Regions from separate parts of the Isoptericola nanjingensis genome, predicted to be linked through region 3. Evidence: riboswitches for the same ligand, from Rfam matches in the RefSeq annotation. Region 3 holds a riboswitch; each other region holds the start of a gene.
The links. A riboswitch is a leader RNA that binds a small molecule or an ion and turns the genes downstream of it on or off. The one in region 3 is predicted to bind S-adenosylmethionine.
Positions count from the first base shown of each region.

Region 1: linked by a shared signal. The riboswitch ahead of ACQP6G_RS17185 (aminotransferase class V-fold PLP-dependent enzyme) and the one ahead of ACQP6G_RS07565 (NADPH-dependent FMN reductase) in region 3 are both predicted to bind S-adenosylmethionine.
Region 2: linked by a shared signal. The riboswitch ahead of ACQP6G_RS03035 (methylenetetrahydrofolate reductase) and the one ahead of ACQP6G_RS07565 (NADPH-dependent FMN reductase) in region 3 are both predicted to bind S-adenosylmethionine.

Region 1 is NZ_JBNOZL010000008.1:194,854-201,290, forward strand. It holds gene ACQP6G_RS17155 (GNAT family N-acetyltransferase) at 1-44, opposite strand, end outside; gene ACQP6G_RS17160 (amidase) at 131-1,609, shown strand; gene ACQP6G_RS17165 (MerR family transcriptional regulator) at 1,610-2,017, opposite strand; partial or broken gene ACQP6G_RS17170 (NAD(P)-binding domain-containing protein) at 2,038-2,439, shown strand; gene ACQP6G_RS17175 (imine reductase family protein) at 2,467-2,850, shown strand; gene ACQP6G_RS17180 (CsbD family protein) at 2,961-3,134, shown strand; gene ACQP6G_RS17185 (aminotransferase class V-fold PLP-dependent enzyme) at 3,208-4,650, opposite strand; SAM riboswitch class IV at 4,685-4,801, opposite strand; gene ACQP6G_RS17190 (rhodanese-like domain-containing protein) at 5,104-5,595, shown strand; gene ACQP6G_RS17195 (O-succinylhomoserine sulfhydrylase) at 5,592-6,437, shown strand, end outside.
Region 2 is NZ_JBNOZL010000002.1:32,748-39,184, reverse strand. It holds gene ACQP6G_RS03045 (FBP domain-containing protein) at 152-667, opposite strand; gene metE (5-methyltetrahydropteroyltriglutamate--homocysteine S-methyltransferase) at 954-3,368, opposite strand; gene ACQP6G_RS03035 (methylenetetrahydrofolate reductase) at 3,397-4,431, opposite strand; SAM riboswitch class I at 4,437-4,543, opposite strand; gene ACQP6G_RS03030 (NADP-dependent oxidoreductase) at 4,637-5,536, opposite strand; gene ACQP6G_RS03025 (hypothetical protein) at 5,596-6,437, opposite strand, start outside.
Region 3 is NZ_JBNOZL010000003.1:437,403-443,839, forward strand. It holds gene ACQP6G_RS07550 (DNA polymerase IV) at 1-970, opposite strand, end outside; gene ACQP6G_RS07555 (hypothetical protein) at 1,044-1,403, opposite strand; gene ACQP6G_RS07560 (DoxX family protein) at 1,552-2,106, shown strand; SAM riboswitch class IV at 2,247-2,381, shown strand; gene ACQP6G_RS07565 (NADPH-dependent FMN reductase) at 2,403-3,017, shown strand; gene ACQP6G_RS07570 (flavin reductase family protein) at 3,056-3,580, shown strand; gene ACQP6G_RS07575 (LLM class oxidoreductase) at 3,595-4,788, shown strand; gene ACQP6G_RS07580 (LLM class flavin-dependent oxidoreductase) at 4,798-6,240, shown strand; gene ACQP6G_RS07585 (GNAT family N-acetyltransferase) at 6,275-6,437, shown strand, end outside.

The sequences.
Region 1 (6,437 bases), on a different contig from region 3:
TCCAGGCGCACGCCGTGGCCGGCGAGGACGAGGTCGTGGGTCACGCACCCATCCTCGCCGACCCTGCACCTGGGCACGTTCTCGCGCCGCATGCCGAGCACATCTGCATGCTCGGCGCAGGATGGGGGTCATGGACGACGCCCTGCACGAGATGACCGCCGCCCGGCTGCGTGACCTGCTGCGCGCGGGCGAGCTCACGCCGACCGAGGTGGCCGACCACTTCCTGGCCCGGATCGAGCGCGCCAACCCCGCCCTGGGGGCCTTCGTCAGCGTCACCCCCGAGGCCGCGCGCGAGCGGGCGGCGCGCCTCGAGCGCGACGGCGCGAAGGCCCGGGGCGTGCTGTGGGGGCTGCCCGGCGGGGACAAGGACCTGTGGCTGCGGGCCGGCGTGCCCGCCGGGTTCGGCTCCCGCGCCTTCGCCGGCGACGACGCCGTGGTGGTTCCGGTGAGCGACGAGATCGTCGACGTCCTCGACGCCGCCGGCATGGTGAGCCTCGGCCGCACGACGGCGCCCGAGCTCGGCTTCCCCGCGTACACGGAGCCGCTGGCCGGGCCGGTGGCGCGCAACCCGTGGGACCCGGCGCTCGGGGCGGGCGGGTCGAGCGGCGGCGCCGCCGTCGCCGTCGCCGCGGGCCTGCTGCCGTGCGCGCCCGGGTCGGACGGCGGCGGCTCGGTGCGCATCCCCGCGGCGGCGTGCGGCGTCGTCGGGCTCAAGCCGAGCCGCGGCCTCGTCCCCGCGGGGTCGGGGCAGGAGTCGCTCGGCGGTCTGGTCGTGGACGGGCCTCTCGCCCGCACCACGGAGGACACCGCGCTGCTGCTCGAAGGGATGCTCACCCGGACGCCCGACGGGCGGGTGGCGCACCCGCTGACGCTGCGCGCGCCGTCGGCCCGGGCCGGGGAGTACCTGGCCGCGGCCCGCCGCGGCGAGGTGGCGGGAGAGGGCGGCGAGGACGTGCGGGGCCGCTTCCGGATCGCCGTCACGACCGACTCCGCCTGGGACGACTTCTACGCGATCTCGACGTCGGACGAGGCGCGCGCCGCGCTCGACACCGGCGTGGCGACGCTCACCGGGCTCGGGCACGAGGTGGACGGCCTGTCCCTCGAACCCGACCCGGCGTACGGCCCCGCGTTCCGCACCCTGTGGATGGCGGGCGCGTCCGTGGTGCCGATCGACGACGCCGCACGCCTCGACCGCCTCGAGCCGCTCACCCGGTGGCTCGTCGGCCGCGGCCGCCAGGTGCCCGCCCGCGAGCTCGCCGAGGCGTTGCGCGCCCTCACCGCCTTCGAGCGCCGGCTGGTCGCGCAGGTGTCGCGGTTCGACGCCGTCGTCACCCCCGCCCTCGCGATGACGCCCCGCCCGCTCGGCTGGTTCGACCCCGAGGACCCCGAGCGCAACTTCGAGCAGCAGTGCCAGTACACGCCGTGGACGTCGATGCTCAACGTGGCCGGCCTGCCCGCGATCACCGTGCCCACGCGGTGGACCGACGACGGGCTGCCGATGGGCGTGCAGCTGATCGGGCGGCCGGGCGGGGAGACGACGCTCCTCGCCCTCGCCGCACAGCTCGAGGACCGGCTGCTCTGGGCGGACCGGCACCCGCCGGCCTGGTGATCAGGCGGGAACCCGCTCCGCCGTCGCGCCGTCGAGGGGCGGGTAGCTCTCGCCGCCCACCCGCTCCGCCGCCGCGATGTACCCGGCCAGGGCCGAGCGCGAGCGGGCGAGCCTCGCCATCTGGTCCTCCAGGCGCCGCAGGCGGGAGCGCATCGCGGTCAGGAGCTCGACACAGCCGGGCAGCTGCGGCTCCTCGCCGACCGCGCACGGCAGCACGGAGGCGATGTCCTCGGACGACAGGCCCGCGTCGAGCAGGTGCCGGATCTGCCGCACCCGCAGCACGGCCCCCTCGTCGAACTCGCGGTAGCCGTTCGAGCGCCGGGCGACGTCCAGCAGGCCCTGGGCCTCGTAGTAGCGCAGCTGGTGCGTCCGCACGCCCGTGCGGCGGCTCAGCTCCCCGATCCGCATCCCGCTCCCCCTTCGCCGGCGCGTTCCTCAGGGCCGGGCACCCCACCACCGTGTGGAACCGCACCCCCGCCAAGGCCGACGCGCTGGTGGCGGACGGCGCGCACCTGGCGCCCTCGGCGGCCGCGGCGCTCCGCCCCGACGGCCTGACGGTCGTCTGCCTCACCGACGACGACGCCGTGCGCGAGCTGATCGGCCAGGACGGCGTCGACGTCGCCGGCGCCACGCTGGTCAACCTCACGTCCAGCAGCTCCTCGCAGGCCAGGGAGACCGCCCGGTGGACCGCCCGACGCGGCGCGCGATACCTCGACGGCGCGATCATGGCCGTGCCCTCCGCGATCGGGACGGCGGACGCGGTCGTCCTGCACAGCGGGCCCCGGACCGACTTCGACGCGCACGCGGCCACGCTCGCGGCGCTCGGCACCGTCACCCACCTCGGCGAGGACCCCGGGCTGGCGTCCCTCTACGACGCGGCCGGCCTCACGATGATGTGGAGCGTCCTCGACGCGTGGCTGCACGGCACCGCCATGCTCCGGACGGCCGGGGTGGACGCCGCCGCCTTCGCGCCGTTCGCCCGGCAGATCGCGGAGGGCGTGGCCGCGTGGCTGCCCGGTTACGCGGAGCAGGTCGACCGCGGCCGGTTCCCGGCCGAGGCCTCGGCCCTCGAGACGGACGCGCGTGCGATGGCGCACCTCGTCGAGGAGAGCGAGGCGCTGGGCGTGAGCACCGAGCTGCCGAGACTGCTCAAGGCCGTGGCCGACCGTGGCGTCGCCGCGGGCCACGGTCACGAGCAGTACCCGGTGCTGATCGAGGAGTTCGGCCGCCCGACGCCCTGACCTGCCGGTCGCCGGCCGGAGGACCACGGCCTGAGACGTCGGCGTGCGAGCCGGCGGGCACGCGCCTACGGTCGGTCTTCGAGGTCGTTCGTCTGACGGAAGGAGCCCCGATGGGACTGGGAGACAAGGCCAAGCACCTGGCGGAAGAGGCCGAAGGCAAGGCCAAGGAGGCCACGGGCAAGCTCACCGACGACGAGAGCAAAGAGGCCGAGGGCAAGGCCCAGCAGGCCAGCGCGAACCTCAAGCAGGCGGGCGACGACGTCAAGGACGCGTTCAAGGGCTGACCCGCTGACACGACGGGGCGCCACCGCACGGTGGCGCCCCGTCGTCATGTCCGCCCGGGGCGGGACCGACGGCTCAGAGGTCGTCGGGCAGGCAGCCGAAGGCCTCGTCGGCGCCCAGCGCGGCGGTGGCGAGCAGCCCCTCGAGGCCGGAGCCCTCGGGCACGGGGCGAGGGTCGTCGACGACGACCCACAGCCCGTCCACGACGTCGTACCGCGCCTGCGGCCCCTCGGCCACGAGCGAGCGGACGGCGGCGACGAGCCGCTCGACCTCCTCGCCCGCCGTGCCGAGACCCACCGACGCACGGACGGCCCCGGCATCGAACCCGAGGCGGCCGAGCAGCGGGTGGGCGCAGAACCGGCCGTCGCGCACCCCGATGCCGTGCTCGGCGGACAGGTACGCGGCGACGAGGCCCGGGTCGTACCCGGAGACCGTGAACGTCACGACCCCCACCGGGTCGACGGCGTCGTCCCACACGTGCACGACCTCGACGCGCTCGACCTCGCCCAGCCCGTCCACGAGGCGGCGCCGCAGGGCGTCCTCGTGCTCGCCGGCGACCCACGGGTCGAGCGCGGCGAGCTCGTCGCACGCGGCCGCGAGCGCCACCGCGCCCACGACGTTGGGCGAGCCGGCCTCGTGCCTGGCGGGGCCCTCGTGCCACTCGGTGGTGGTGGTGCGGACCCGGCGCACGGCGCCGCCGCCGGCGAGGTACGGGGTGCCGGCGTCGAGCCAGTCGCGGCGTCCGACCAGGGCGCCCGCGCCGAAGGGCGCGTACGTCTTGTGGCCCGAGAAGGCGACGTAGTCGACGCCCGTCTCCGCGAGCGAGAAGCGGCGGTGCGGCACCAGCTGGGCGCCGTCGAGCACGACGCGCGCGCCCGCGCCGTGCGCCGCGGCGACGACGTCGGCCACGGGCAGCGCCTCGCCGGTCACGTTCGACGCGCCGGTGAGCGCCAGCAGGGCGTAGGGGCGGCCCGCCGCGGCGGCGGAGCTCAGCTCCTCCTCGATCTCCGCGAGGGTGGCGGACACGGACGGCCCGCCGGTGACGACGGTCGCGTCGGTGACGCGCTGCCAGGGCAGCAGGTTGGCGTGGTGCTCGATGTCGAGCACGAGGACGCGGCCCGGCTCGCCGGTGGCCGGGTCGGCGGGCACGCAGCCCGCGAGCAGGTTGAGCGAGTCCGTGGTGTTGCGGGTGACGATCGTGAGGTCGTCCTCGCGGGCGCCGACGAACGCGCCGATCGTGCGGCGCGCCGTCTCGTACAGGGCGGTCGAGACCTGGGACAGGTAGCCGGCGCCGCGGTGCACGCTGGCGTACAGCGGCAGCACGCGCGCGACCCGGTCCGCCACGGCCTGCAGGGCCGGCGCCGACGCCGCGACGTCGAGGTTGGCGTACGGCACCTGGCGGCCGTCGACGAGCGGCACGAGCGTGTCGCCGCCGACGACGGGCAGCACGGGGGCGACGTCGTGCACGGCGGCGGCGCGCGCGGCGGGCACCGCAGGCGCAGTGGTGAGCGTGGTCATGCGTGGTCCTCCTCGGTCGTGCCGGGGAGGTGGCTCCCCGCGCTTGCCCGCACGCCGGACGGCGCGGGGCCAGGTCGTCACCCGGGGCACCCCGCCGCGAGAGGAGGGTTGCCGGCCAGCGAGCCGGGGCTTCGCGCTGGCGCTCTTGACCTGCCGCCCATCGTGCGTGCGCGGCACCTCGCGGTCAAGCGGATCCGGCGTCCTTCTCACGATGCGGTCGAGGGTGGCCACCTCGGGTTCGGCGTCGCCGGCGCGCGACCCGGGGGACGCGCGGCGTTCGCGTCGCGAGACGGGGTGACCAGCACGCGGACGGCGGGCGTACGATCGCCACGACCATCCCGAGCGGCCGAGTGACGTGGCACGTCGACGCCGCAGCAACCCGCGGGCCGGTCGTCGGCGACGGCGGCCGTACCGGACGAGGGTGCTACCGCCACGACCGATGGGAGGACTGCGATGAGCACCCAGATCGATCCCCGCCCCGCCGAGGGCTACGCCGGCGACCTCACCCCGCAGCAGGCGTGGGACCTGCTCGCCGGCGACCCCGACGCCGTCCTCGTGGACGTGCGCACCGAGGGCGAGTGGCGCGCGATCGGCGTGCCGGACACCGCCACCGCCGGCAAGGCCCCCCTCTTCGTCGAGTGGGTGCAGGCGGGCGGTCGCCCCAACGCCGGCTTCCTCGCCGAGCTGGCCGCCGCGGGCGTGACCGCCGACAGCCCGATCGTCTTCCTGTGCCGCTCCGGTCAGCGCTCGATCGGCGCGGCGCGCCTCGCGACGGCGTCCGGCCTGGGCCCGGCGTACAACGTGCTCGAGGGGTTCGAGGGCGGCCCCGGCTTCGACGGCGTCCGCGACCGCGAGGGCTGGAAGGTGCGCGGCCTGCCGTGGGGCGCGTTCGACGACGCCGCCGCGACGCGGGCAGCCCAGCAGGACTCGGAGCAGGCCCGATGAGCGACGCGCAGGTCCCGACCGGCCCCGGCGCCGACCCCACGACCTTCGGCGGCTCGCGCCCGCTGCCCGCCACGGTCCGGCCCGCGACGCTCGCCGTGCGCGGCGGGCACCGCCGCTCGGACTTCCAGGAGATGTCCGAGGGCCTGTTCCTCACCCAGGGGTACACCTACGGCTCGGCTGCGGACGCGGAGGCGGCGTTCGCCGGCGAGCGGTCCCAGTTCCTGTACTCGCGGTACGGCAACCCGACGGTGCACACGTTCGAGGAGCGGCTGCGCCTCATCGAGGGTGCCGAGGCCTGCTACGCCACGGCGTCGGGCATGTCGGCGGTGTTCAACGCCCTCGCCGCGCTGGTCTCCAGCGGTTCGCGCATCGTGTCGGCGCGGGCGCTGTTCGGGTCCACGAACGTCATCTACGACGAGATCCTCGCCAAGTGGGGGGTGCGCGTCGACCTGGTCGACGGGCACGTGACCTCGCAGTGGGAGGAGGCCCTCGCCACGCCGGCCGACGTCGTGTTCTTCGAGTCGCCGTCCAACCCCATGCAGGACCTCGTCGACGTGCGGCGGGTGGCGGAGCTCGCGCACGCCGCGGGTGCCGTGGTCGTGGTGGACAACGTGTTCGCGACGCCGGTCCTGCAGAAGCCGCTGGAGCTCGGCGCCGATGTCGTCGTGTACTCGGCCACCAAGCACATCGACGGACAGGGGCGCGTGCTCGGCGGCGCGATCCTCGGCTCGGAGGAGTTCCTCACCGGGCCGGTGCAGACGTTCGTGCGCAACACCGGACCGTCGCTGAGCCCGTTCAACGCGTGGGTGCTGCTCAAGGGCCTGGAGACGCTCGACGTGCGC
Region 2 (6,437 bases), on a different contig from region 3:
CGTCATGAGGCCGCGCTGGCGGCCCCTGTCGCGAAACGGCGGGCCGGCCCCTCCGGCGCCGCCGTGGCTACACCAGAAGATTTAGCACTCTCGATGGGAGAGTGCCAGATCCACGGTGATCGCCCTCGGCGAACGCCGGAGCCCGCGCCGGTCAGGCGGTGCGGCGCACCTCGTCCAGGAACTTGCGGGTGTGCTCGCGCAGGGCGGCGACGCGCCGCTCGACGATCGCCTCGCGGACGCCGGGGTCGTCGCGCCCCGCCTCGGCGAGGGTGGGACGACGCCGCACGTTGCGGGAGCAGCGGAAGTCGCCGCAGACGAGCGTGCCGATGGTGTCGCCCTTGCGGCCGGCGGCACCGCCGCGCTTCGCGACGAAGAGCTGGACGTCGCGGGTCTCGACGACGTCCTCGCACCACGCGCACATGGCGGCGCGGCGCGGGCCGGTGCGCTCGGTGGCGCGCAGGAGGACGCCGACTGGCTCGGCGCCCGGCTCGTCGTCGAGCGTCATGACGACGTACGCGGACAGGGGCTGCTTGCGGTCGCGCCAGCCCAGGTAGTCGAGGCGGTCCCAGTCGACCTCGGCGAGGTCGGGGACGATCATGCGCTGCCGCTCGCTGCGGGTGGCGTTGACGAGGGAGGCGCGGAGCTGCTGCTCGGTGAGCGGAGTCATGGGGATCGGCTTTCAGGTGAGCGGGGGTGGGCAGGGCGAAGCCCCGCACCGCCTCACCTGCCGGCCCCGACGGGGCTCAGACGGAGGCGGTGCCGGGGCAGGCGGGACTGCCCGAGCAGGCCTGGTGGCCCACCCCGCTCCCTGCGACGCCCGGCATCGCTGTCTCCTCGCTCGTGGGAAAAGTCGTGGTCCGCTCGCGCCCCGAGGGCACGACCGGCCCTTCCATGGTGGCACGGGACCGTCGCCCGGGTCGACGTCTATTGCGTCACCCGGGCGACGGCACCGGTCAGAGGGTCGCGCGGACCTCGCGGGCGGCGGCGACCAGGTGGGCGAGCGCCGGCTCGACCTCCGCGTACCGGCGGGTCTTGAGCCCGCAGTCCGGGTTGACCCACACGAGCGCCGGGTCGATCGCCTTGACGGCGAGCGTCAGCAGCTCGGTGACCTCGTCGGACGACGGCACGCGCGGGGAGTGGATGTCGTAGACGCCCGGCCCGATGCCGCGGGAGTACCCGGCGTCGGCGAGCTCCGGCACGATCTCCATCCGGGAGCGGGCCGCCTCGACCGACGTCACGTCGGCGTCGAGGCCGTCGATCGCGCCGATGACCTCGCCGAACTCCGAGTAGCACAGGTGGGTGTGCACCTGCGTGGCCGGCGCGACGCCCGACGTCGCGAGCCGGAACGACCCGACCGACCAGTCGAGGTAGGCGGGCTGGTCGGCCCGGCGCAGCGGCAGCAGCTCGCGCAGGGCGGGCTCGTCCACCTGCACGATGCCGATGCCCGCCGCCTCGAGGTCCGCGATCTCGTCGCGCAGGGCGAGGCCCACCTGGTTGGCGGTGTCGCCGAGCGGCTGGTCGTCGCGGACGAACGACCACGCGAGGATCGTCACCGGGCCCGTGAGCATGCCCTTGACCGGCTTCGCGGTGAGCGACGCCGTGTACGCGGACCACTCGACCGTGATCGGCGCCGGGCGCTGCACGTCGCCCCAGAGGATCGGCGGGCGCACGCAGCGCGACCCGTACGACTGCACCCAGCCGTTCGCCGTCACCGCGAAGCCGTCGAGCTGCTCGGCGAAGTACTGCACCATGTCGTTGCGCTCGGGCTCGCCGTGCACCAGCACGTCGAGGCCCAGCTCCTCCTGCAGCGTCACGACGCGCCCGATCTCCTCCCGCATCGCGGCGGAGTAGTCGGCGTCGGACAGCTCGCCCTTCGTCCACGCGGCGCGGGCCTTGCGGATCTCCGGGGTCTGCGGGAACGAGCCGATCGTCGTCGTGGGCAGCGGGGGCAGGTCGAGCCGCGCGGCCTGCGCGGCAGCGCGCTCCGCGTACGGGCCACGGGCGAAGTCGGCGTCGGTGAGCGCCGCGGCCCGGTCGCGCACCGCGGGCACGACGACGCCCTCCGCCGTCGCGCGCGAGGCCACGGCCGCGGACGACGCGGCGAGCGCGTCCGCGACGGACTCCCGCCCGTCGGCGAGGGCACGGGCCAGGGTCGCGACCTCGCCCACCTTCTGGTCGGCGAACGCGAGCCAGTCGCGCAGGCGCGGGTCGAGCGTGGTGCCCGCCGCCTGCTGGTCGAAGACCTCGTCCTCGACGTCGTGCGGCACGTGCAGCAGCGACGTCGACGTGCCGACGGCGAGGGCCCCGGCGCCGAGGCCCCGCAGCGACTCGACGACGTCGAGCTTGGCGGCCAGGTCGGCCCGCCAGACGTTGTGCCCGTCGACCACGCCGGCGACGAGGGTCTTGTCCTCGAGACCCGGGACCGGGTCGGCGCGCACGGCGCCCTTGACCAGGTCGATCGCGATCGCGTCGACGTCGGTGCCCGCGAGCACGGCGAGTCCGTCGTCGCCGAGCCCGCCGAACGGCGCCGTCAACAGGATCGCGGGCCGCGCGCCCGCCGAGTCCTCGGAGGCGGTGTCGTCGGTGGCCGTCGCGAGGTCGGTCGCCAGGGTGCGGTACGCCGAGGCGATCGCCGCGTGCAGGCGCTCCGCCGGCACGTCGAGGGAGTCCGTGACGAGCGCGGGTTCGTCGAGCTGCACCCACGGCACGCCGACGGCGGCCAGCGCGCGGAGCAGGTCGGCGTACGCGGCGACGACGTCGTCGAGCCGGTCGAGCGGGTGGAAGCCCTCGCCCGCCTCGTCGGCCGCCTTCGACAGCGCGAGGAACGTCACCGGGCCCACGAGCACCGGGCGCGTCGTGACGCCGGCCTCCTTGGCCTCGGCGTACTCGCGCACGATGCGGTGGTCGGCGAACGAGACCGGCGTCGTCTCGCTGATCTCCGGCACGAGGTAGTGGTAGTTGGTGTCGAACCACTTGGTCATCTCGAGCGGGGCGTCCTCGCCGCGGCCGCGGGCCACGGTGAAGTAGCCGTCGAGCTCGAGCGAGCCGTCCGCGTCGTCGAGCAGGTCGCGGAACCGCTCGGGGACGGCGCCCAGCAGCGCGACGACGTCGAGCACCTGGTCGTAGTAGGAGAACGCGCCGGGCACGGAGCCGTCGTCGGGGTTGAGGCCGAGGTCGACGAGGCGGCGGGCCGTCTCGCGGCGCAGCGCGCCGGCCGCGACCTCCAGGTCGACGGCGTCGGTGCGCCCGGCCCAGAACGACTCGACGGCCTTCTTGAGCTCGCGGCGGCGCCCGATGCGCGGGTAGCCGAGGATCGTGCCACCGGGAAATGCCGTGGCGGGGGTGGGGCGTGTCGATGTGGTGGACATGAGCACTCCAGAGTTCGGGCTCCGCGCGTCAGACGGCGGGAGCCTGGGTCGGGATGCTCGGTACCCACGGCCTTCTGGCCAGGTCCGCGCCGTCCGACGTGGCGTCGGCCGGCGCCGGTCCGCCGAGGTGGACACCCTCGAGCAGGTCCAGAGCGGGACGGTACTTGTTGAACGTGTACACGTGGATGCCGGGTGCGCCCGCGTCGAGCACGCGCTGGGCGAGCTCCACGGCACGCGCGGTCCCGTAGGCGTGCTGGGCCTCCGGGTCCGGCAGGGCGTCGAGCGCGTCCAGCAGGTGCCGGGGCGCGCGGACGCCGGTGAGCTCCTCGACGCGACGGAGCCGGCGCGGCTCGGTCGTGGGCAGCTGCCCGGCGAGGATCGGGATCGTCACCCCGGCCGCGCGGGCCTCGGCGACGAAGTCGGTGTAGGAGTCGGCCTCGTAGAACAGCTGCGTGATGGCGAAGCTCGCCCCCGCGTCCTGCTTCTCCTTGAGGCGCCGGACCTCCTGGGCCCGGGTGGTGCCGGCCTGCACGTTGCCGTCGACGAACGTCGCGACGGCGATCGTCATCGGGCGCGCGGCGCCGCGCAGCGCGGCCCCGGGGTCGGTCGCGCACCGTCGCGCCTCGACCTCGCGCAGCAGGTGCACGAGCTCGATCGAGGACGCGACGCCGTCGGCGGGCGGCTCCCAGTCCGGCTGGTCCTTCGGCGGGTCGCCCCGCAGGGCGAGGAACGCGCGGGTGCCGGCGTCGAGGAAGTCGTCGATGACGGCGGAGACGTCCTCGCGGTGCGCGCCCACGCAGGTCAGGTGGGCCACGGGCAGGACGGGCGTGCCCGCGAGCAGGGTGGACACGACCTGGCGTGCGGTCGCCCGGTCACCGCCGCCGGCGCCGTACGTCACGGACACGAAGTCCGGTCGTGCGGCCACGAGCCGGCGCGCCGTCTCCCAGAACTTGGGGGCGGCGTCCGGCCGGCGCGGCGGCATGAGCTCGAACGAGACCGTCGGGCGTGCCGGCAACGCCGGCTGAGCTGCCGGGGTGGGCGAAAGGGATGCCTCTGCGACCATGCGTCACTCCATCGATCCTGGCGTGAGCACCTTCGTCCTCGGGAGGCTTCCGTCGGAGAACGGGTTGCTGCGGCGTCGTCGAGCCAGGACTCTCGGCCGCTCTGGATGGCTTGTCACGCGATCGTACGCAGCATCCGCGATACGGGCGAGGATGAGACCGCCTGGTGAGACGATCGCCGATGCAGATCGGGCGGGAACGCCCTGCTCAGGGCACCAGCACGACCTTGCCGCCCGCGCGGCCCGTCTCGACGAGCGCGTGGGCGCTCGGCGCGTCGGCCAGCGGCAGCACCGCGCCGACGGTGGTCACGAGGTCGCCGCGGGCCCGGGCGTCGACGGCCTCGGCGAGCTCGCCGGCGTCGCGCTCGGACCGCCAGCTGGCCTCGACGCCGAGGTCCGCCGCGGCGTCGTCGGCGATGGTGACGATGCGCTCGGTGCCGCCGCGCAGGGCGATCGAGTCGGGCAGCACGCCCGCGCCGGTGGTGTCGAGGACGGCGTCCACGCCGTCGGGGGCGAGGGCGCGGACCCGCTCCACGAGCCCCGCGCCGTAGGTGGTGGGCGTCGCGCCGAGGGCGGCGACGCGCTCCTGGTTCCGCGGCGACGCCGTGCCGATCACGCGGGCGCCGCGACGCACGGCGAGCTGGACGGCCAGCTCGCCCACCGACCCCGAGGCGCCGTGCACGAGCAGCGTCTCGCCCGGCCGGACGTCGAGGAGGCGCAGCACGCGGGTCGCGGTCTCGGCCGCGACGGGGACGGTGACGGCGTCGGTCGCGGCGAGCCCGTCGGGCACGCGCGCGAAGACCGACGTGAGGGCGAGCTCCGCGTACCCGCCGCCGACGGCGAACCCGACCACGCGGTCGCCGGGCGCGACGCCGGCCACGCCGTCCCCGACCTGGTCGACGACTCCCGCCACCTCCAGCCCGGGCACGACGGCCGACGTCGGCGCCGGGCCGCCGGTCGCCCCGGCACGCGACTTCACGTCCCAGCCGTTGACGGCGGCCGCCTCGACACGCACGCGCACCTGGCCGGGCCCGGCCTGCGGGTCGGGGACGTCGGCGAGGTGCAGCGCCTCGGGGCCGCCGTGGGTCTCGAACACGATCGCGCGCACGTCTCCTCCTCAGGCAGTAGCGGAACACGGTACCGAGGTCCTCGTGCCCCGGGCCGAGATCAGGCGAGCACCGGTGCGGCGTCGGCGTCGGTCGGGCCCGTGACGTCGCCGGGCGCGCTCATGAGCCATTCGGTGGCGAACAGGACCTTGTCGGTGAGGCCGAGGATCGCGTCGCGGATCTCGACGTGCGGGGTGGAGAACGCGAGTCGGGCGACGGACCGTGCGCCGGGAGCCGGCGCCCAGTAGTCGACCAGGAGCAGGGAGACGTCCTGGCCGCCGAGCTCGGCCGCACCCCGGCCGACGCGGACGTGGCGCAGGAACGGCCCCGAGAGGGTGTCGGTGACGGTGAGCTCGTCGTCGGGTCCGAGCCGGGGGTGGAGGCGGTCGTGGATGCGTTGCAGGTGCGTGACCTCGCCGGCCTCGGGGCCGAGGTCGTGCCAGTACAGCGTGAGGTTGAGCGCGAGGGCGGCGTCCTTTCCGGGCAGCACCAGGTAGGCCATCACCTGCCCGCCCGCGGCCGCGGCCTTCGCGGCGACCGCGGTGAGCTGCTCCCGCAGGTCGCGCCGCAGCCCTGCCCCGCGGTCACCGAGCCCCGCGCCCTGCTGCTTGACGATCGCGCGGATCTGCAGGTCGCGCTGCGCCTCGTCCTCCAGGTCGATCAGGGCCCAGTGGTCGGGCAGGTTGAGCTCGATGCCGATGCCGCGTGACCCTCCGGGCTCGTCCACGCTGGCCATGGCGTGCAGGCCCTCGATGCTGATGCCCGCCCCGGAGTCGTCGGACATACCCGTCGGATCGTCGTCGGGGTCGAGGTCCAGGGCGGCCAGAGTCTCGGCGACGCCGAGGACCATCGGGTGCGGCCCGGCAGGGTCGACCACGACCCGCTCGAGCACCGCGCCGTGGC
Region 3 (6,437 bases):
CGAGGTCGAGCACCGCGGCGGTCACCTCCTCGAGGGAGCGCGTCGGTGCCGGGAGCTTCCGCGAGAGCGTCCGCGTGAAGAACGGCGCGTAGCGCACCTTGAGGCCCACCCGGAACACCGCCCGGCCCTCGGCCTCGGTGTCCGCGTGCGCCTGCGCGGCGAGCTCGCGCAACGCCGCCGTGACCTGGTCGGTCGTCGTGAGGTTGCGCTGGTAGGTGGTCTCCCGGCTGTGCCCGCGGGCCACCCACGGGGTGTCGTCGACGACGGCGGAGCCCTCCCCGCGCCCCAGCTCCCCGTACCAGGCGCCCATCCGCGGCCCGAGCTCACCGACCAGGACGGCGTCGTCCGCGGCGGCGAGCTGCGCGACGGTGTCGATGCCGTGCGCCGCGAGCCGCTTCGACACCCGGGGGCCCACGCCCCACAGGTCGGAGGTCGGACGCTCCCCCATCACCTCGAACCAGTTCTCCGCGGTGAGCCGGTAGACACCCGCCGGCTTGCCGAACCCCGTCGCGATCTTCGCGCGGACCTTGGTGTCGCCGATGCCGACCGAGCAGCGCAGGTCGGTCGCGTCGAGCACCGCCCGCTGCGCGTCGTGCGCGAACGCCTCCGGGGCCTCGCCGTCGTACCCGAGGAACGCCTCGTCCCAGCCGAGGACCTCGACCACCGTGCCCAGCCCGCGCAGCGCCCCCATCACCTGCGCGGAGGCCGCCTCGTACACCGGGTGGTCGACCGGCAGGATCACCGCGTCCGGGACCCTGCGGGCCGCCACGCGCAGCGGCATCCCCGACCGGACGCCGTACGCCCGCGCCTCGTACGACGCGGTGGAGACCACCGCCCGCTCCGTCGGGTCGCCGCGCCCACCGACGATCACCGGCCTGCCCGCGAGCTCCGGGCGCCGCAGCACCTCGACCGCGGCCAGGAACTGGTCGAGGTCGACGTGCAGCACCCAGCGGAAGCGGCGCGCGCCCATGCCCCGAGTCTGCGCCACGGCGCGGGGTCCGCGCCGCGCGGGGACGTCCGCGCGGGGACCGTCGTGCGGAAACCTACGCGGGGCCCGTCGGCGGGGAGACCAGCGCGCCGAGGTCCGGCGGGCTGTATCCCGACCCCTTCAGCACCTTGCCGTCCGCCCGCCGCAGCACGCAGCCGTCGGCGTCCACCTTGCTCATGTTCGAGCGGTGGACCTCGACGAACACCGCCGGAAGGTCGATCCCCAGCGCGTCGGCGGCGACGTCGCCGCCCTCGGCCAGCGCCGTCGCGAGGTCCGCGAGCGCCTCGGCCGCCTCCCCGGACTCCTCTGCCAGCAGCGCCCGGCGGTGCTCCGCCAGACCCGGTCGGGCGGTCTCGACCTCGAGGTCGAACGCCGCACGGAACTCGGCGACCCGTCGCATCGGCTCGTGGTCCATGCCGGCACCGTAGGCGGTGCCGGGCGCGTCGTCGAGCGGGTGAGGACCGGGCGAAAACCGGGGGCGCACGCATTCCCGGCCCCGTGGGCCGCTCTCTCCCAGGGCGACCACCCCCGGGTCGCACCTCCCCCTGGAAGAGAGCACCACCATGTCCGTCTCCACCCCGACCCACCGCACGACCGCCGGCACCCGCGCACCGAGCGCCCCCGCCGCCCGTCGGCTCCCGAACGCGCTGGCCGAGCAGGTGGCGCTGCGGCTCGACGTCGCCGTCACCGCCCTCGCCCGGTTCCTCACCCGGTGGTCCGTCCCGGCTCTGCGGGTCGCGCTCGGGCTCGTGTTCCTGGGCTTCGGCGTCCTGAAGTTCTTCCCCGGCGCCAGCCCCGCCGAGGAGATCGCGGGCCGCACCGTCGAGACGCTCACGCTCGGGCTCGTCCCCGCCACGACCGCCGTCGTCCTGGTCGCCGTCATGGAGACCTTCATCGGGCTCACCCTGGTCTCCGGCCGCCTGCTGCGGGTCGGGCTGGTCGTCCTCGCCGTCGCGATGGTCGGCATCCTGTCCCCCGTCGCGCTGTTCGGCGACGAGCTGTTCGGGCACGGCATGACCCTGCTGGGCCAGTACGTGCTCAAGGACGTCGTCCTGGTCGCGGGCGCCGCCGTCGTCGCGGCCGTCGCGCTCGGCGCGCGCCTTCGCCTGGAGGCCTGACGAGAAAGGCGCCCTCGCACCACCCCGGAGCCTCCGGCCGTCCCCCCGGCCGGAGGCTCCGGTGCGTCCACGTGTCCGGATGGTGAGAAGTCTCCGGACGGCCCTGGCGTTCGTCCGACCGGCTGCTATACCTCCGCGCAGGTCACGAGCCCCAGCGCGAAGCCCCGGCTGGCTGGGCAGCAACCCCCATGTCACGGCGGGGTGCTCCGGGAGATGACCTGGCCGCCGGCCGGCCCGTCCCCACGGGTCGAGACGCCGTGCGGCAAGCGTGATCGACGGACTGCGAGGGACGACCCATGACCGAGAACACCCGCCCCGCCACCCCCTCCGTGGTGGTGGTCTCCGGCAACCCGCGCGCGGGCTCGCGCACCGTGACCGCGGCGGAGGCCGCCGCCAGCCGCGTCGCCGAGCTGCTCGGCACCGCGGACGTGGCGACGATCGAGCTCGCGGCGTTCGCGGGCGAGATCCTCACTGCCGCGCACCCGGCCGCCGACGCGGCGAAGGAGCGCCTGGCGCGCGCCACGGTCGCCGTCGTCGCGACCCCCGTCTACAAGGCCTCCTACACGGGCCTCCTCAAGGCGTTCCTCGACCTCTACGGGCCCGACGGCCTGGCGGGCGTCGTCGTCGTGCCACTCGTCGTGTCCGGCAACCCGGCGCACGCACTCGCCGGCGAGGCACACCTCCGACCCGTGCTCGTGGAGCTGGGCGCGGTCGTGCCCACCCGCACGCTGACCCTCACCGAGGCCCAGCTGCCGGAGCTCGGCGAGGCGCTGGACCCCTGGTTCGCCCGCTGGGCGACGCCGTTGCGCCGGGCCGCCGGCGTGCCCGTCCCGTCGGCCACGACCACCACCCCCACGACCACCCCCTCGACCACCCCCTCGACCGCCGAGCTGACGGGAGCCGCCCTGTGACCACGGAACACGCCCACCAGCGCACCGACCTGTCCGCCCTGTCCGAGATCGAGGAGCTCCTGGCCCAGCAGGACGAGCCCCAGCTGTCCCCGGACGAGTTCAAGACGGTGTTCCGCCAGCACCCGGCCGGCGTGGCCGTCGTCGCGCTCGAGCACGCGGGCCGCCCCGTCGGGTTCACCGCCACGTCCGTGATCTCCGTGTCCGCCGCGCCGCCCCTGCTCGCGTTCTCGCTGGCGTCCACGTCGTCGTCCTGGCCCGCCGTCTCGGCGGCCGGCACGCTCGCGATCAGCTTCCTCGCCGACCACCAGGACGACCTCTCCGCCCGCTTCGCCACCAGCGGCATCGACCGCTTCGCGGGGGGCGGCTGGACGGCGCTGCCCTCGGGCGAGCCCGTCATCGACGGAGCCGTCTCCTGGGTGCGCGCCCGCGTGCTGCAGCGCACCCCGGTCGGCGACAGCTACCTGGTCTCGCTGCGCGCGCTGCAGTCCGGGTCGGATGGGACCTCGCCCCTGGTCTACCTCGACCGCACCTACCACCGGCTCGGCGACGAGTCCGCGATCTGACGGGACAGCGACACATGACCGACCTCACCACCCCCTTCGTCGTCGGGCTCGACGTCGACGGCGCAGGCGCCCACCCTGCGGCAGCCGCCGCGACAGGCCTCACGCCGGCCGAGCTCGTCGGGGCACCTCGCCTCGCCCGCGGCGTGCGGCGTGCCGAGAACGCCGGCGTCACCTTCGTGACGTTCGCCGACGCGCTGCTGCCCGCGGTCGCCGGGTCGCCCGGCTCCGCGCGGCTCGACGCCGTCACGCGCGCGGCGTTCGTGGCCCGCACCACCACCGCGATCGGCCTGGTGCCCCAGGTCCCGGCCACCTACCCGGAGCCGTTCCACGTCGCGACCCAGCTCGCCTCCCTCGACATCGCGGCGGGTGGCCGCGGCGGCTGGCTCGCCGCGGCCACCCGCACCCCGGAGACGGCCGACGCCTACGGTCGCGAGCCTGTCGCCGATCTCGCCCGCGAGGCCCGCGACGTCGTGCAGGTGGTGCGCGACCTCTGGGACTCGTGGGAGGACGACGCCGTGATCCGCGACGTCGCGACCGGACGCTACGTGGATCGCGACCGGCTGCACCACGTCGACTTCGTGGGCGAGACCTTCTCGGTGAAGGGCCCGCTCATCAGCCCCCGGCCGCCGCAGGGGCAGCTCGTGGTGCTCGCCCCGGCCGGCGACGTCGCGCCGTCGGTGAGCGACGATCCCCTGGTCGACGTCGCGCTCGTCGGCGGCTCCGACATCGCGGCCGCCCGGGCGGCGGCGCGCGCCGCGACCGCCCCCGCGCCCGGCGCGGACGACGGCGCCGCCCTGGCGGTGGTCGACCTGGAGGTGGTGCTCGACGCCGACGGCCGCACCGCACGGACCCGGCTCGCCGAGCTCGACGCCGCGACCCCCGCCGGGGCACGCACGGGCTGGGGGGCGGGTGCCCTGCAGTACTCCGGCGACGCCGCGGGCCTGTCCGGTCTCCTCGCCCGGCTGGCAGCCTCGGGCGACGTCGCGGGCGTGCGGCTGCTGCCCGCCGTGCTCGACGTCGACCTGCCGGTGCTCGCCCGTGACGTGCTCCCCGCGCTGCATGCCGCCCGGCTCACCGCAGCGCCCCGCGCGGGCGCCACCCTGCGCGAGACGCTCGGGCTCCCGCGCCCCGCCAACCGCTACGACACCCGCCCCGGCGCCGGCACCCGGGCGCGGCACGCCGCCCCGCACGCCGCCGCGATCGCCTGAGGAACCCCGATGACCGCACCGACGACACCGCCCCACGCCCCCGACGCCCCGATCACCCGCCCCCGCGCGCAGGTGCAGTTCGGCGTCTTCTTCCAGGGCGTCAACCACACCACCATCTGGTCCGACCCGGAGTCCGGGTCGCAGACCGACTTCGCGTCCTTCGAACGCGTGGTCCGCACGGCCGAGCGCGGCCTGTTCGACGCGTTCTTCCTCGGCGAGGGCCTGCGCCTGCGCGAGACCCGCGGCCGGATCCACGACCTCGACGTCGTGGGCCGGCCCGACGCGATCACCCAGCTCGCCGCGCTCGCGGCGATCACCGAGCGCATCGGCCTCGTGGCCACGCAGAACACCACGTACCACGACCCCGCCGACCTGGCCCGGCGCCTCGCGAGCCTCGACGTCCTGTCCGGCGGGCGGGCGGCGTGGAACGTCGTCACGACGGACAACGCCTGGACCGGCGAGAACTTCCGTCGCGGCGGGTACCTCGACCACGCCGACCGCTACGAGCGCGCGGCCGCCGTCCTCGCGGTCGCCCGCGGCGTCTGGGACGCGTTCCCGGACGCCACGGGCGGAGCCGGGGAGGGAACGGTGGCACGCGTGACCGTGCCCGGCACCGACCTGCGCACGCCTCGCGACCTGGTCCTCGACGCCACCACGCCCCGCAGCCCGCAGGGCCACCCGGTGATCTTCCAGGCGGGCGACTCCCCGCAGGGCCGCGACTTCGCCGCCGCGCACGCCGACGTGATCTTCTCCCGGCACGGCGCGGTGCTCGCCGACGCGCTGGGGTTCGCCGCCGACGTCCGCCGCCGCGTCGTCGCCGCCGGGCGCCCGGAGGACGACGTGAAGATCTTCCCCGGCACCGCGATCGTCGTGGGCGATACCCCGGCCGAGGCCGAGGAGAAGGCCCGCTGGGTGCGCCGCGCCCAGGTCACCCCCGCCACGGCGCTGTCGATCGTCGGCAACATCTGGGGCGAGGACCTCTCGTCCTACGACCCGGACGGCCCGCTCCCGGCGCACGACCCGGTGGTCGCCGAGCTCGGCGGCGAGCGCGGCTCCGCCACGACCGGCGCGCGCACGCACGAGATCGCGCGGCAGTGGCGCGCCGTCGCCGAGGCCGAGAACCTGTCGATCCGCGAGCTCGTCGTGCGCAACGCGGGCGAGCGCGGCTTCACCGGCACCCCCGAGGCCGTGGCGGACGAGCTGACCCGCTGGGTGCGCACCGGCGCCGTCGACGGGTTCAACCTCAGCCCGTGGATCGTGCCGTCAGGCCTCGACGACGTCGTGGACAGGGTCGTGCCCGCGCTGCAGGAGCGCGGGGCCTACCCCGCCGCGTACGAGGGCGGCACGCTGCGCGAGCACCTCGGCCTGCGCGCACCGCTGACCCGTCGTGCCCGCGACCGGTCCGGGGTCCTCGACGCCGACAGCGAACCGACGCCTGTACCGGTGCCCTGAGCACGTACGCTGCACCGGCAGACCAGGAGGCGACATGACCACCACGACCACCACGACCGACGCTCCCGCCGGCACCCCTGACGAGGCGTCCGAGGCCGTCCTCGACAACCCGCGCTGGTCGTCGCTCACGGGAGCGCACGCCCACCTGGCGGAGGGCAACGACCTGGTGCTGCGCTACCCCGCCGACGTGTCCCCGT